2 regions of the Streptomyces sp. YGL11-2 genome follow, and region 1 is predicted to be linked to the other one. Evidence: riboswitches for the same ligand, from Rfam matches in the RefSeq annotation. Region 1 holds a riboswitch; the other holds the start of a gene.

Region 1 (6,570 bases):
AGCAGGGCGTAGAACTGCGGGATGTCGACGGCCGGTTCGGAGATCCGTAGCGGACCGGCGGGCAGCCGGTCGAGACCGCCGGCGATCCGCCGCAGGTCGAGCCAGGGCACGCCGACGCCGCCGCCGGGCGCGTGCGGGTTCAGCCACAGCCCCCAGCGGTCGGGGAAGAGGGAGGCGGCGATCTCCGTGCCGGTGACCAGCTCGTGGTCGCGGTTCCAGCCGGAGGCGGCGAGTTCGGCGGCGGAGGTCACGCAGGGGGCGTAGCCCAGCCCGTCGACCTCCATGTTCCCGTACTGGGCGTCGGGCATCCCGGCGCGGCCGTGCCAGAGGAGCATCCAGACCTGGCTCTGGGCGAGCGCGTGCAACAGCGCCTCGTAGGCGTCGTAGCGGCCGGGCGAGACCTGTTGCAGCATCTGCTCGACCTGGCCGGCCGCCGCGGCTCCCTGATGCGCACCCGCGCTCACGTGGTCCCGTCCCTTCTGTCAGCAGGGCACGTGAGGGTGCGCCCGCCCGTCATCCAACCAGCTTACGAGTGGTCCCGTGCATAGAAGGGCCGCACGCGCTCCAGCATCCAGTCGGCGACCGGATCCCCCTGGGCGATGTCGAGCAGGACGAGCTGGACGGGCCAGGGCACCGGCACCGCACCGAGCGCACGTCCCAGGGCCGCCAGCGCCGCCTCGCGGGCGCTGCCGTCGTGCAGCCGCTCGGCGGGCACGTCGAGTTGCACGCCGACGAACAGCGCGGGCGTGTCGCCCTCGACACTTGCCAGGGCACGCCGGGCAGTCACGACAATTCCGGCACCGGAGAACTCCAGTCCGGCCGCGGCGAGGAAGTCCACCGGCTCGTCCTGCCAGTCCGGTTCGAAGAGCCGCACCCGGGCGCCGCTCGGCAGACCGCCGGCCTGCTCCGCGCGCGCGGCGCGGCACAGTTCGGCCACCGCGGGCGGCGGCAGCGGGACCCCGACCGTGCCGTCGGGGTTGACCGCGATGCCCACCAGCGGCGGCAGCCCGCGGGCGAACTCCCGGGCGGGCGCGACGGTGAAGCCCAGATGCGCTCCCACGACCTTCATGAACTCCTGCTCGGAGCTGAAGACCGGGACGTACGCGGCCCCGCCGATCTCCACGGTCGGCACATCGAGGCCGGCCGCCCCGAAGCCCGCACTGTCCGGGCCACCGCCCTTGGGCAGCGGCACCCACACCCGGCTGCGGCCCAGCACCTCGACGATCCGGCCGCCCGCCTCCGGATGCCCGACCGATGCGGCCAGCACCTCTTCGAGTTCGTTCGCCGGCCAGGCCAGCTGCGGAATCCCCTGGTCCGGGAAGTCCCCCGGCGCCGGAAAGTTCCCCGGATAGTTCTCCGGATAGTCCATGTCACCCACCCCTTGCCGACCGCGCGCTTTCTGGCCGACGACACTAGCGTCAGGTGGGGAGACGACCGAAGCCGGAGCCGCACACGGGAGCGAGGGCGGCGGCCGTACGCGCACCGGCCGCCCCCCGTCAGTCGAAGCTGACCGCCTCCAGCGTGCCGGCCGCCCGGCGGTCGAGCAGCACCGCGGAACGGAAGCCCGCCGGGAGCCGGTCCGCCTCCGCGCCGCCCACCAGCCGCCGTACCGCCCTGCGGTGGCGGGCGAAGGCGTACCGGGACACCCCGCGCCCGCGGGTCCGCTGGCCGCTCAGCGCCACCTCCGGCGGCACGTCGAGCAGCACCAGGTGCAGCCCCCGGCCGCCCCGCCGGGCCGTCCGGGAGATCCAGCGGCGCACCCACACCAGCGTCCCGCAGTCGTGCACCACCACGCTGCCGCCGGAGCGCAGCGCCCGGCGCAGTGCGAGGTAGTGCGCCGCGCGGACCAGCGGGCGGTACAGGCCGTACGGCACCCGGTGCAGCCGGCCGCGTTCCCAGCGCTCCCGGGCGTCCTGGGAGTCGATGCGGTGGACCGCGGCGCCGCGCGCGTCCAGCCGCGGCACCAGGCGCCGCATCAGGGTGCTCTTGCCGCTGCCCGGCAGGCCGGAGACCACGACCAGATCCCCGGGCGGGAACCGGAGTTCGGCGGTGCGGCGGACCGGGCGGACGCCCCGGAGGTCGGTGATCGGGGAGCGGCGACCGGGCCGCGGGACGGACGGCGGGCGGCGCCGGGCCTGCGGCTGGGTCTCGGACTGAGGCCGGGACGCGTCCGCCGGGTCCGAGGGCGCAATGCCCGAAGTGGCCGCGTACGCCGCTTCCCTGTGCACCGTGAACACCCCTCCCGGTCCGGTTCCGGCTCCGCTTCGGGACCGGAGCCGCAACGGCAGAGTGTCAAGAAAAGGTAATGCCCATCAAGGCGATTGCCCGATCCGACGAGGTGGCGGGCGCCGGGCTGACGGCGCACCGGGCCGCCGCCCAACGGCCGCCGCCGGAGGCGCCGCGCACCCGGCGGGTTCCGGAACCGCGTGGGCGGCCCGGCGGAGCCGACCGGAACGGGGCGACGACCAGGGCTCCTTTATCCGGCGATCCCGTGTAATGATGTGGCCGCCACGGGCACACCTCTGGTCACTCGTGAGCTGCCAACTCCATACCGGCCGCTTGAACCCGCGCGGGAGAGTCCCCGGCCACCACGGCGGGGCGCCGAAGGAGCAAGTCCTCCCTTGAATCTCTCAGGCCCCTATACCGCGCGGGCGAGGCAGATCTGAAAAGCGAGCCAGTGCCCGGTTGCAGGCGCGGCTCCACCCAAGGTGCAAACCGGGTCCGTTCGCGGGATCCCGGTGAACCTCTCAGGTTCCGATGACAGATGGGGAGACCGTCTTGTCACCCATGCCTGGGAGCCCGGAACGATGACTGAAGCCCCCCGCCGCACCGCGCTGGATGCCACCCATCGCGCGCTCGGCGCGACCATGACCGACTTCGCCGGCTGGGACATGCCGCTGCGCTACAGCAGCGAGCGCGACGAGCATGTCGCGGTCCGCACCCGCGCCGGCCTCTTCGACCTCTCCCACATGGGCGAGATCACCGTCAGCGGCCCGCGGGCCGCCGACCTCCTCGACTACGCGCTGGTCGGCAACATCGGCGGCGTCGCCACCGGACGCGCCCGCTACACCATGATCTGCGCGCCCGACGGCGGCATCCTCGACGACCTGATCGTCTACCGGCTCGCCGACGAGGAGTACATGGTCGTCGCCAACGCCTCCAACGCCCAGGTGGTGCTGGACGCGCTGACGGAGCGGGCCGGCGGCTTCGACGCCGCGATCCGCGACGACCGCGACGCCTACGCGCTGATCGCGGTGCAGGGCCCGGAGTCCCCCGGCATCCTGAAGGGGCTCACCGACGCCGACCTGGACGGGCTGAAGTACTACGCGGGCCTGCCGGGCAAGGTCGCCGGGGTGGACGCGCTGATCGCCCGTACCGGATACACCGGCGAGGACGGTTTCGAGCTGTTCGTCCGGCCGGCGGACGCGGTCGCCCTGTGGGAGGCGCTGACCGAGGCCGGCGCCTCCGTGGGCCTCGTCCCCTGCGGACTGTCCTGCCGCGACACGCTGCGCCTGGAGGCCGGTATGCCGCTGTACGGGCACGAGCTGACCTCCGCCACCACGCCGTTCGACGCCGGTCTGGGCCGGGTGGTGAAGTTCGAGAAGACCACCAACGGCGGGGACTTCGTGGGCCGCGCCGCGCTGGCGACGGCGGCCGAGCGCGCCGAGACCGCACCGCCGCGCAAGCTGGTCGGCCTGATCGCCGAGGGCCGCCGGGTGCCGCGCGCCGGATACCCGGTCGTCGCGGCCGACGGCACGGTCATCGGCGAGGTCACCTCCGGGGCGCCTTCCCCCACCCTCGGCAGGCCGATCGCCATCGCGTACGTCGACGCGGCCTACGCCACACCGGGCACCGACGGTGTCCGGGTGGACATCCGTGGCAGCCATGAGCCGTACGAGGTCGTCGCGCTGCCCTTCTACAAGCGGCAGAAGTAGCGGTCGGCCGCGCCGCAGTAACGGTTCACCGGCCGCGGACGCGACAGCGGCGCACCGCCGCGCCTCTCCCGGCACGACCCTCCCCCGGCCTCGCCGGGGGCGACCCCCGTCACCACCACACCCCCGCGTACAGGAGAATCGAACCATGGACAACCCCCAGCAGCTGCGCTACAGCAAGGAGCACGAGTGGCTGTCGGCCGCCGAGGACGGCGTCTCGACGGTCGGCATCACCGAGCACGCGGCGAACGCGCTCGGCGACGTCGTCTTCGTGCAGCTCCCGGAGGTCGGCGCCACGGTCACGGCGGGCGAGTCCTGCGGTGAGCTGGAGTCGACCAAGTCGGTCAGCGACCTCTACGCGCCCGTCGACGGCGAGATCACGGAGGTCAACGAGGACGTCGTCGCCGACCCCTCGCTGGTGAACTCCGCCCCGTTCGAGGGCGGTTGGCTGTTCAAGGTGAAGATCACCGGTGAGCCGGAGGACCTGCTCTCGGCCGACGAGTACACCGCCTTCGCCGCCGGCTGAGCCCGCCCCTGCCGGAGCTTCGCACCCCTCCCGATCCTCCAGGAAGATCTCATGTCGCTTCTCAACAGCTCCCTCCATGAGCTCGACCCCGACGTCGCCGCCGCCGTCGACGCCGAGCTGCACCGTCAGCAGTCCACCCTCGAAATGATCGCCTCGGAGAACTTCGCTCCGGTCGCCGTCATGGAGGCCCAGGGCTCCGTCCTCACCAACAAGTACGCCGAGGGCTACCCCGGCCGCCGCTACTACGGCGGCTGCGAGCACGTCGACGTCGTCGAGCAGATCGCCATCGACCGGATCAAGGCCCTCTTCGGCGCCGAGGCCGCCAACGTCCAGCCGCACTCCGGTGCACAGGCCAACGCCGCCGCCATGTTCGCGCTGATCAAGCCGGGCGACACCATCCTGGGCCTCAACCTCGCCCACGGTGGACACCTCACCCACGGCATGAAGATCAACTTCAGCGGCAAGCTCTACAACGTCGTCCCGTACCACGTCGACGAGAAGACCAACCTCGTGGACATGGACGAGGTCGAGCGCCTCGCCAAGGAGCACCGCCCCAAGCTCATCGTCGCCGGCTGGTCCGCCTACCCGCGCCAGCTCGACTTCGCCGCCTTCCGCCGCATCGCGGACGAGGTCGGCGCCTACCTCATGGTCGACATGGCCCACTTCGCCGGCCTCGTCGCCGCGGGCCTGCACCCGTCCCCGGTCCCGCACGCCCATGTCGTGACCACCACCACCCACAAGACCCTCGGCGGCCCCCGCGGCGGCGTCATCCTCTCCACCGCCGAACTCGCCAAGAAGATCAACTCCGCGGTCTTCCCCGGCCAGCAGGGCGGCCCCCTGGAGCACGTCATCGCCGCCAAGGCCGTCTCCTTCAAGGTCGCCGCCTCCGAGGAGTTCAAGGAGCGCCAGCAGCGCACCCTCGAAGGCGCCAGGATCCTCGCCGAGCGCCTCATCCAGGACGACGTCAAGGAGTACGGCGTCTCGGTCCTGTCCGGCGGCACCGACGTCCACCTCGTCCTGGTCGACCTGCGCGACTCCGAGCTCGACGGGCAGCAGGCCGAGGACCGCCTCCACGAGGTCGGCATCACCGTCAACCGCAACGCCATCCCCAACGACCCCCGCCCGCCGATGATCACCTCCGGCCTGCGCATCGGCACCCCCGCGCTGGCCACCCGCGGCTTCCAGGCCGACGACTTCCGCGAGGTCGCCGACATCATCGCGGAAGCCCTCAAGCCCGCCTACGACCGCGACGCCCTCAAGGCCCGGGTCACGGCGCTCGCCGAGAAGTACCCCCTGTACCCGTCCCTGTGACGCGTCTCATGGCATGAGGACCGGCCCGTTCGCGGGCCGGGCCGAAGCGGGCGGCGAGCCCGGGGCCGGCCACCGGCCCCGGGCTCGTGCCCTGCTGCCCGGATTCCTCCGTTGTTCCCGCCGACATCCGCCCGACGCCCACCGTCCGGCGGCAGCACCACCCGAGCGGGTTACGCTCGACAATCGGGACGGAAACACCCTTCCTGCCCGACTTGCTCCACCGTCCATCACGAGCAGACAAAGGAGTCCGCCTCCGTGGCCATCTCCGTCTTCGACCTCTTCTCCATCGGCATCGGCCCCTCCAGCTCGCACACCGTGGGCCCCATGCGCGCCGCCCGGATGTTCGCCGGCCGGCTCAAGAAGGACGGTCTGCTCGCCCAGACGGTCTCCGTACGCGCCGAGCTCTTCGGTTCCCTCGGTGCCACCGGCCACGGCCACGGCACCCCCAAGGCCGTCCTCCTGGGCCTCGAAGGCCACTCCCCCCGCAGCGTCGACGTGGAAACCGCCGACGACGAGGTCGCACGCATCCGCACCACCGGCCGCCTGCGCCTCCTCGGCGCCGAGATAGGCACCGCCCACGAGATCGCCTTCGACGAGTCCACCCAGCTCGTCCTGCACCGCCGCCGCTCGCTGCCGTACCACGCCAACGGCATGACGCTGTTCGCCTACGACGGCGCCGGCGCGCCCCTGCTGGAGAAGACCTACTACTCGGTCGGCGGCGGCTTCGTCGTCGACGAGGACGCGGTGGGCCAGGACCGCATCAAGCTCGACGACACCGTCCTGGCGCACCCCTTCCGGACC
Region 2 (6,570 bases), on a different contig from region 1:
CCGCGCAGATCTGGGTGATGTGCTCCTCGAACACGCCGTGGGTGGACGGGTAGGTGACCATCAGGACGGCCAGCTCGTCGCGGTGCTTCTCGATCTTGGCGTGCAGGTCGTCGCTGTCGACCTCGCCGTCGTCGCCGGTCTTGACGACGACGACCTTCATGCCGGCCATCACGGCGCTGGCGGCGTTGGTGCCGTGCGCCGAGGACGGGATCAGGCAGACGGTGCGCTGCTCGTCGCCGTTGGCACGGTGGTAGGCGCGGACGGCCAGCAGCCCGGCGAGTTCGCCCTGTGAGCCGGCGTTGGGCTGGATGGACACCTTGTCGTAGCCGGTGACCGTGGCCAGCCGCTCCTCCAGCTCCTGGATGAGCGTGAGGTAGCCCTGCGCCTGGTCGGCCGGCGCGAAGGGGTGCAGCTGCCCGAACTCGGGCCAGGTGACCGGCTCCATCTCGGTCGTGGCGTTCAGCTTCATCGTGCAGGAGCCGAGCGGGATCATGCCGCGGTCCAGCGCGTAGTCCTTGCCGGCCAGCGTCCGCAGGTAGCGCAGCATGGCGGTTTCGGAGCGGTGCTGGTGGAAGACGGGGTGGCCGAGGTAGTCGTCGGTGCGCAGCAGTGGCTCCGGCAGCGTCTCGGTAACCGTGGCGTCCAGCCGCTCGATGTCGCCCTGCACCCCGAAGGCGCCCCAGACGCCGGTCAGCTGGGCGCGCCCGGTGGTCTCGTCGCAGGCGATCCCGACCAGGTCCGCGTCGACCTGGCGGAGGTTGACCCCCGCCTCGCGGGCCGCGGCGACGACCTCGGCGGCCCGGCCGGGAACCCGCGCGGTCAGCGTGTCGAAGTACGCGTCGTGGACCAGCTCCACCCCGCCGGCCCGCAGGCCCTCGGCCAGGATGGCCGCGTAGCGGTGGGTGCGCCAGGCGATCGCCCGCAGCCCGTCGGGCCCGTGGTAGACCGCGTACATCCCCGCCATGACGGCGAGCAGCACCTGGGCGGTGCAAATGTTGCTGGTGGCCTTCTCCCGGCGGATGTGCTGCTCACGGGTCTGCAGCGCCAGCCGGTACGCCTTGTTGCCGTCCGCGTCGACGGACACCCCGACCAGCCGGCCGGGCAGGCTGCGGGCGAACTGCTCGCGTACGGCCATGAAGCCGGCGTGCGGGCCGCCGAAGCCCATCGGGACGCCGAAGCGCTGGCTGGTACCGACCGCGATGTCCGCGCCCAGCTCACCCGGCGAGGCCAGCAGGGTCAGGGCCAGCAGGTCGGCGGCGACGGTGACGACCGCCCCCAGCTCGTGAGCCTGCGCGATCACGGCCCGCGGGTCGCGCACCGCGCCGGACGCGCCCGGGTACTGCAGGAGCACGCCGAAGACCCCGCGCTCGGCGATCTCCGCCGGAATGCCGCCGGACAGGTCCGCCACGACGACCTCGACACCGGTCGGCTCGGCACGGGTCCGGATGACGGCGACGGTCTGCGGCAGGCAGTCGGCGTCGATCAGGTAGACGCCCTGCTTGACCTTGCCGACCCGGCGGGAGAGGGCCATCGCCTCGGCGGCAGCGGTGCCCTCGTCCAGGAGGGAGGCACCGGAGGTGGGCAGCCCGGTCAGCTCGGCGACCATCGTCTGGAAGTTCAGCAGCGCCTCCAGCCGGCCCTGCGAGATCTCCGGCTGGTAGGGCGTGTACGCCGTGTACCAGGACGGGTTCTCCATCACGTTGCGCAGGATCACCGGCGGGGTGAACGTGCCGTAGTAGCCGAGTCCGATCATGGACGACAGGACCTGGTTGCGGTCGGCCAGACCGCGCAGCTCCTCCAGGACCTCGGCCTCGGTACGGGCGTGCGGCAGGCCCAGCGCCTCCGCGCTCTTGATCACGTCCGGGACGGCGGCGGCGGTCAGCTCGTCCAGCGAACCGAAGCCGACCTGCGCGAGCATTTTGGCCTGCGCCTCGTCATCGGGTCCGATGTGCCGACGCTCGAAGGGGGTGCCGCGCTCCAGCTCGGTCAAGGAGATGCGATTGGTGGTCATCTGCGGGGGCCTCCTGGTCAATGCGACCTACGAGGGGCACCACGGCGCTGGTGCCCGGACGGCCTCCCCCTCTGTCATCTCAACCTGAGAGCTTCACCGGTTCGCGGGATGCGGCCCGGTTTTCACCGTCGGTGAGGAGGGGTTCCGGCATGGTGGCTGACCGTGACCCGCCCTGCTTTCCAGAGTGACCTCGCCCACGCGGTACGTGTGCCTGAGAGATTCCGGGGAGGATTTGCTCCTTCGGCGCCCTGGTCGCGAACGACAAAGGACTCTCCCGCATGGGTTCTGCGGCCAATCGCCAGCCTACCAGCGCACTGCTGGAACGATCCTTCGAGTGGCCGAGGCATGAAATGTGCCGTTTCGTAGTTGTCACAAGGCAGTTGCGACCAATTGGAGGGACCGTGCAAGCCGATATCGATCCCCGGAGCCTCATCGGCCGCAAAGCGTTCGACCGGAACGGCGCGAAGATAGGCACCATCGACGAGGTGTACCTCGACGATGCGACGGGTGAACCGGAGTGGGCGGCGGTGCGCACCGGCCTCTTCAGCCGCGATGCGTTCGTCCCCCTGGAACCCAGCGAAATGGTCGGCGACAGCCTGCGCATTCCCTATGACCGCAAGCTCATCAAGGATGCCCCGGACTTCGGCGTCGGCCGGCATCTCTCCCCCGAGCAGGAACTCCAGCTCTACCACCACTACCGCCTCGATATCTCCTCCCCGGTCTCGGACTCGCTGTCCTCGGCCGGCGACTCGGACTTCGGGCGGATCGCCGGCGCCGACGACTGATCCGGGCCGCCCGGCAGCGGCAGCGGCTCCCCCGGCCGCAGCGCCGGATCGTCGACGGCGAAGGTCCGCACCCGCCCGGGTGCGGACCCCGGCGTCTCGAACCGTACGGTCACCCGCCCCACCCCGCTGCCCTGCACCCAGCCGGCGCCGAACTCCTCGTGGACCACGTCCAGCCCCGGGTGCCACCGCCGCGGCAGCTCCTCCCCCGGCTCCGGCGCCGCCTCCGGCTCGGCGGGCCCGGCATGCTCCTCCGCCTCCCGCTCCGTGGCGATCTGGGCGAAGAGGTCCTCCTGCGTGAAGTCCGCCAGCCCGCTCACCCCCACGCCCAGCAGGCGCACCCCACCGGTGGTGTCCACCGTCTCCAGCAGCCGCACGGCCGCCTCCCGCACGACCGCGGGGTCGTCGGTGGGCCCGCGCAGCGTCTCGGACCGGGTGAGCGTCGAGAAGTCGTAGTTCCGCACCTTGATCACCACCGTGCGCCCGGACCGCCCGGCGGCCCGCAGCCGCTCCACGCACCGGTCGGCCAGCCGCAGCACCTCGTTCCGCACCCGCGTCCGGTCCGTCAGGTCGACCTCGAAGGTGTCCTCGACCGACACCGACTTCGCGTCCCGCTCGGCCACCACCGGCCGGTCGTCCTGCCCCAGCGACATCGCGTAGAGCCCCGTGCCGTGCGCCCTGCCCAGCAGCCGCACCAGCTCCGCCTCACCGGCCTCCGCGGTCTCCGCGACCGTGTGGATACCGCCCCGGCGCAGTGCCTCGGCCGTGGCCGGCCCGACCCCCGGCAGCGCCCGCACCGGCATCGGCCCCAGCAGCTCCCGCTCCGTGCCGGGCTCGATCACCACCAGGCCGTCCGGCTTCGCCTGCTCGGACGCGATCTTGGCGAGCATCTTGGCGCCCGCCAGCCCCACCGACCCCGTCAGCCCCGTGGCCGTCCGGATGTCCCGCCGCAGCTGCGCCCCCACCGCCCGTACCGCGGCCGTCTCCGGCGCGACCCCACCCGCCTCCAGGTCCACGAAAGCCTCGTCCAGGCTCAGCGGCTCCACCAGTGGCGACAACGCCCGCAGCAGCTCCATGACCGTTTCACTCACCTGGCGGTACAGGGTGAATCGCGGGCTGAGATAGGCGGCGTTGGGGCACAGCCGGCGTGCCTGCGCCGTCGGCATCGCCGAGCGCACCCCGAAGACCCGGGCCTCGTACGACGCCGTAGCCACCACGCCGCGCGGCCCGATCCCACCGACGACCACGGGCTTTCCCCGCAGGCTCGGCTTGGCCGCCTGCTCGGCGGAGGCATAGAACGCATCCATGTCCAGATGCAGGATCGTCGGCGCACGTCTCACACCACCGATGCTGCCGCACACCACTGACAATCGGCCCGACCCGGGCCCGGAACCCCGTACGCGCCGTCAGCCGGCCCGGTTGCGCCGCCGCGCCAGCTCGTCATGCGGGTTCTTCCCGACCAGCGTCTCGCCGGTGTCCACACGCTCTCCGTGGAGCTGTGACAGCGCGCCCTCCACGTCCCGCCACACCACGCCGACCGCGATGCCGAAGACCCCCTGGCCCCCCTGGAGCAGGTCGACGACCTGGTCGGGCGAGGTGCACTCATAGACCGTCGCGCCATCGCTCATCAGCGTCATCCGCGTCAGGTCCGCCAGCCCCCGCGAGCGCAGGTGCTGCACCGCGGTGCGGATGTTCTGGAGCGAGACCCCGGTGTCCAGCAGCCGCTTGACGATCTTCAGGACGACGACGTCCCGGAAGCTGTAGAGCCGCTGCGTGCCGGACCCGTACGCGGGCCGGATGCTGGGCTCCACCAGACCCGTCCGCGCCCAGTAGTCGAGCTGCCGATACGTGATGCCCGCTGCCGCACATGCGGTCGGTCCGCGGTAGCCGATGTTCTCCGCCTCGCGGTCCCCCGACATCGCGGCGGCCTGTACGGGACCGCGGTTCGCTGCCGCGCCCGAGTGGAGCGGCAACGCCCCTTCCGCCGCCGTACCGTCGCCGGTGATTGCCACGCCGCCCTCCGTCCTCCACGTCCCGGACGGGACCTGCCCTATCGACGGTATGCAGTCACCCGGGGTGCGTCAACGATCGCCGCGCTCGCCACGCCGAGTGATAATCACCCTACGAGTGGTTTCTCGTGACTTGCCACGGGGAAGGGATTGCAGGTTGGCCGGAAACAGACGTTCGACTGGCCGAGTCACTGGTTGCTGGTGCCGAAGTCCTCGGGCGAGATCTGGTCGAGGAACTCGCGGAACTTCTCCACCTCGTCCTCCTGCTCGTCCGGAATCGCGATCCCCGCGTCGTCGAGCACACCGTCGGTACCGAAGATCGGCGTTCCCGTGCGCAGCGCCAGCGCTATGGCGTCGGACGGCCGGGCACTGACCTCGACGCCGCTGGCGAAGACCAGCTCGGCGTAGAAGACCCCTTCGCGCAGATCCGTGATGCGGACCTGCGTCAGCTCCTGGCCCACCGCTTCGAGCACGTCCTTGAAAAGGTCGTGCGTCAGCGGCCGGGCAGGGACCATGCCCTGCTGGGCGAAGGCGATGGCGGTGGCTTCCCCTGGCCCGATCCAAATGGGCAAGTAACGGTCGCCTCCCACCTCCCGCAGGAGCACGATCGGTTGGCTGGAAGGCATTTCCACCCGGACACCCACGACGTCGAGCTCGTTCACACAGTAACCCTAGGACGTGCCCGGCAGGTTTGGGTAGTCGGGCAGTCGTTTGCTCACGGCAGACGGACCCGCAGAGCGCTCTGCACCAGCGCCGCGTGAAGCCGTACGGACAGCGTGGCCAGCTCTCTGACGGTGGCCTCGGCATGCGCCCGGGTCTGAGGGTTGCGGTGCCGCCGAAGGGGTGCAACGACCTGCTCGACCAGACCGGCCTCGCGCTCGGCCGCCGCCTTCACGGCACGCAGATGCCGCGGCTCCAGACCGAAGCGGCCCAGCTCCGCGACAAGTTTGGCGACGGCGACGGTCTCGATGTCGTATCCGCCGTCGTCATGGGCGACGATGAGTCCGTACGACTCCCAGTCGGCGAGCGCCGCCTCGTCCACGTCAGCGGCGGTCAGCAGCTCCGCCCGGCCGATCCGGGCCGCCGGCGGGACCTCCTCGTCCGGGTCGGACACGCCCTCGACCAGGTCCCGGGACGGCGCCGGAGCCGGGAGCGGCACCTGCTCCCCGCGCTCCAGGGCATCCAGATGCTCCCGGATGACCTTGAGCGGCAGATAGTGGTCCCGCTGCATGCGGAGCACGCTCGCCAGGCGCTCGACGTCGGCCGCGGTGAATTTGCGGTACCCGGAAGGCGTGCGCTTCGGCTCGACGAGCCCCTCGGCCTCCAAGAAGCGGATCTTGGAGATCGTGACCTCGGGGAACTCCTCGCGCAGCGCGTTGAGCACCGTGCCGATGCTCATCGGCTTGCGGTCCGAGGAGGCGGTGCCGGCGGAACCGGCACCGCCTGCCGGTGTATGGCGCATATGCCTTCCCTGGCGGTCAGATACCGACGCCCCGCTGGCTCGCGTAGAAGACCAGGCGGTACTTGCCGATCTGCACCTCGTCGCCGTTGGCGAGGACGACCGAGTCGATCCGCTCGCGGTTGACGTAGGTGCCGTTCAGGCTGCCGACGTCGGTGACCGTGAAGCGGCCGTCCGGGCCGCGGCGGAACTCCACGTGGCTACGGGAGACCGTCACGTCGTCGAGGAAGATGTCGCCCTGCGGATGCCGGCCCGCCGTCGTCAGCTCGCCGTCCAGCAGGAAGCGGCTGCCGGAGTTCGGCCCCCGGC

The links. Region 1 has a riboswitch for glycine ahead of gcvT (glycine cleavage system aminomethyltransferase GcvT). Riboswitches for the same ligand answer to the same signal wherever they lie in the genome.
Region 2: linked by a shared signal. The riboswitch ahead of gcvP (aminomethyl-transferring glycine dehydrogenase) and the one ahead of gcvT (glycine cleavage system aminomethyltransferase GcvT) in region 1 are both predicted to bind glycine.

Annotation. Positions count from the first base shown of each region.
Region 1 is NZ_JBNHIN010000003.1:302,449-309,018, reverse strand. Features, by position in the region: gene ACO1BR_RS06000 (enhanced serine sensitivity protein SseB C-terminal domain-containing protein) at 1-464, opposite strand, end outside; gene ACO1BR_RS05995 (enhanced serine sensitivity protein SseB) at 527-1,369, opposite strand; gene ACO1BR_RS05990 (AAA family ATPase) at 1,497-2,228, opposite strand; glycine riboswitch at 2,561-2,656, shown strand; glycine riboswitch at 2,657-2,774, shown strand; gene gcvT (glycine cleavage system aminomethyltransferase GcvT) at 2,808-3,935, shown strand; gene gcvH (glycine cleavage system protein GcvH) at 4,081-4,458, shown strand; gene glyA (serine hydroxymethyltransferase) at 4,510-5,769, shown strand; gene ACO1BR_RS05970 (L-serine ammonia-lyase) at 6,025-6,570, shown strand, end outside.
Region 2 is NZ_JBNHIN010000004.1:6,434-13,003, reverse strand. Features, by position in the region: gene gcvP (aminomethyl-transferring glycine dehydrogenase) at 1-2,011, opposite strand, end outside; glycine riboswitch at 2,073-2,200, opposite strand; glycine riboswitch at 2,201-2,298, opposite strand; gene ACO1BR_RS06360 (PRC-barrel domain-containing protein) at 2,401-2,796, shown strand; gene ACO1BR_RS06355 (DNA polymerase IV) at 2,706-4,133, opposite strand; gene ACO1BR_RS06350 (MerR family transcriptional regulator) at 4,200-4,805, opposite strand; gene ACO1BR_RS06345 (bifunctional nuclease family protein) at 4,991-5,464, opposite strand; gene ACO1BR_RS06340 (MerR family transcriptional regulator) at 5,518-6,264, opposite strand; gene ACO1BR_RS06335 (FHA domain-containing protein) at 6,281-6,570, opposite strand, start outside.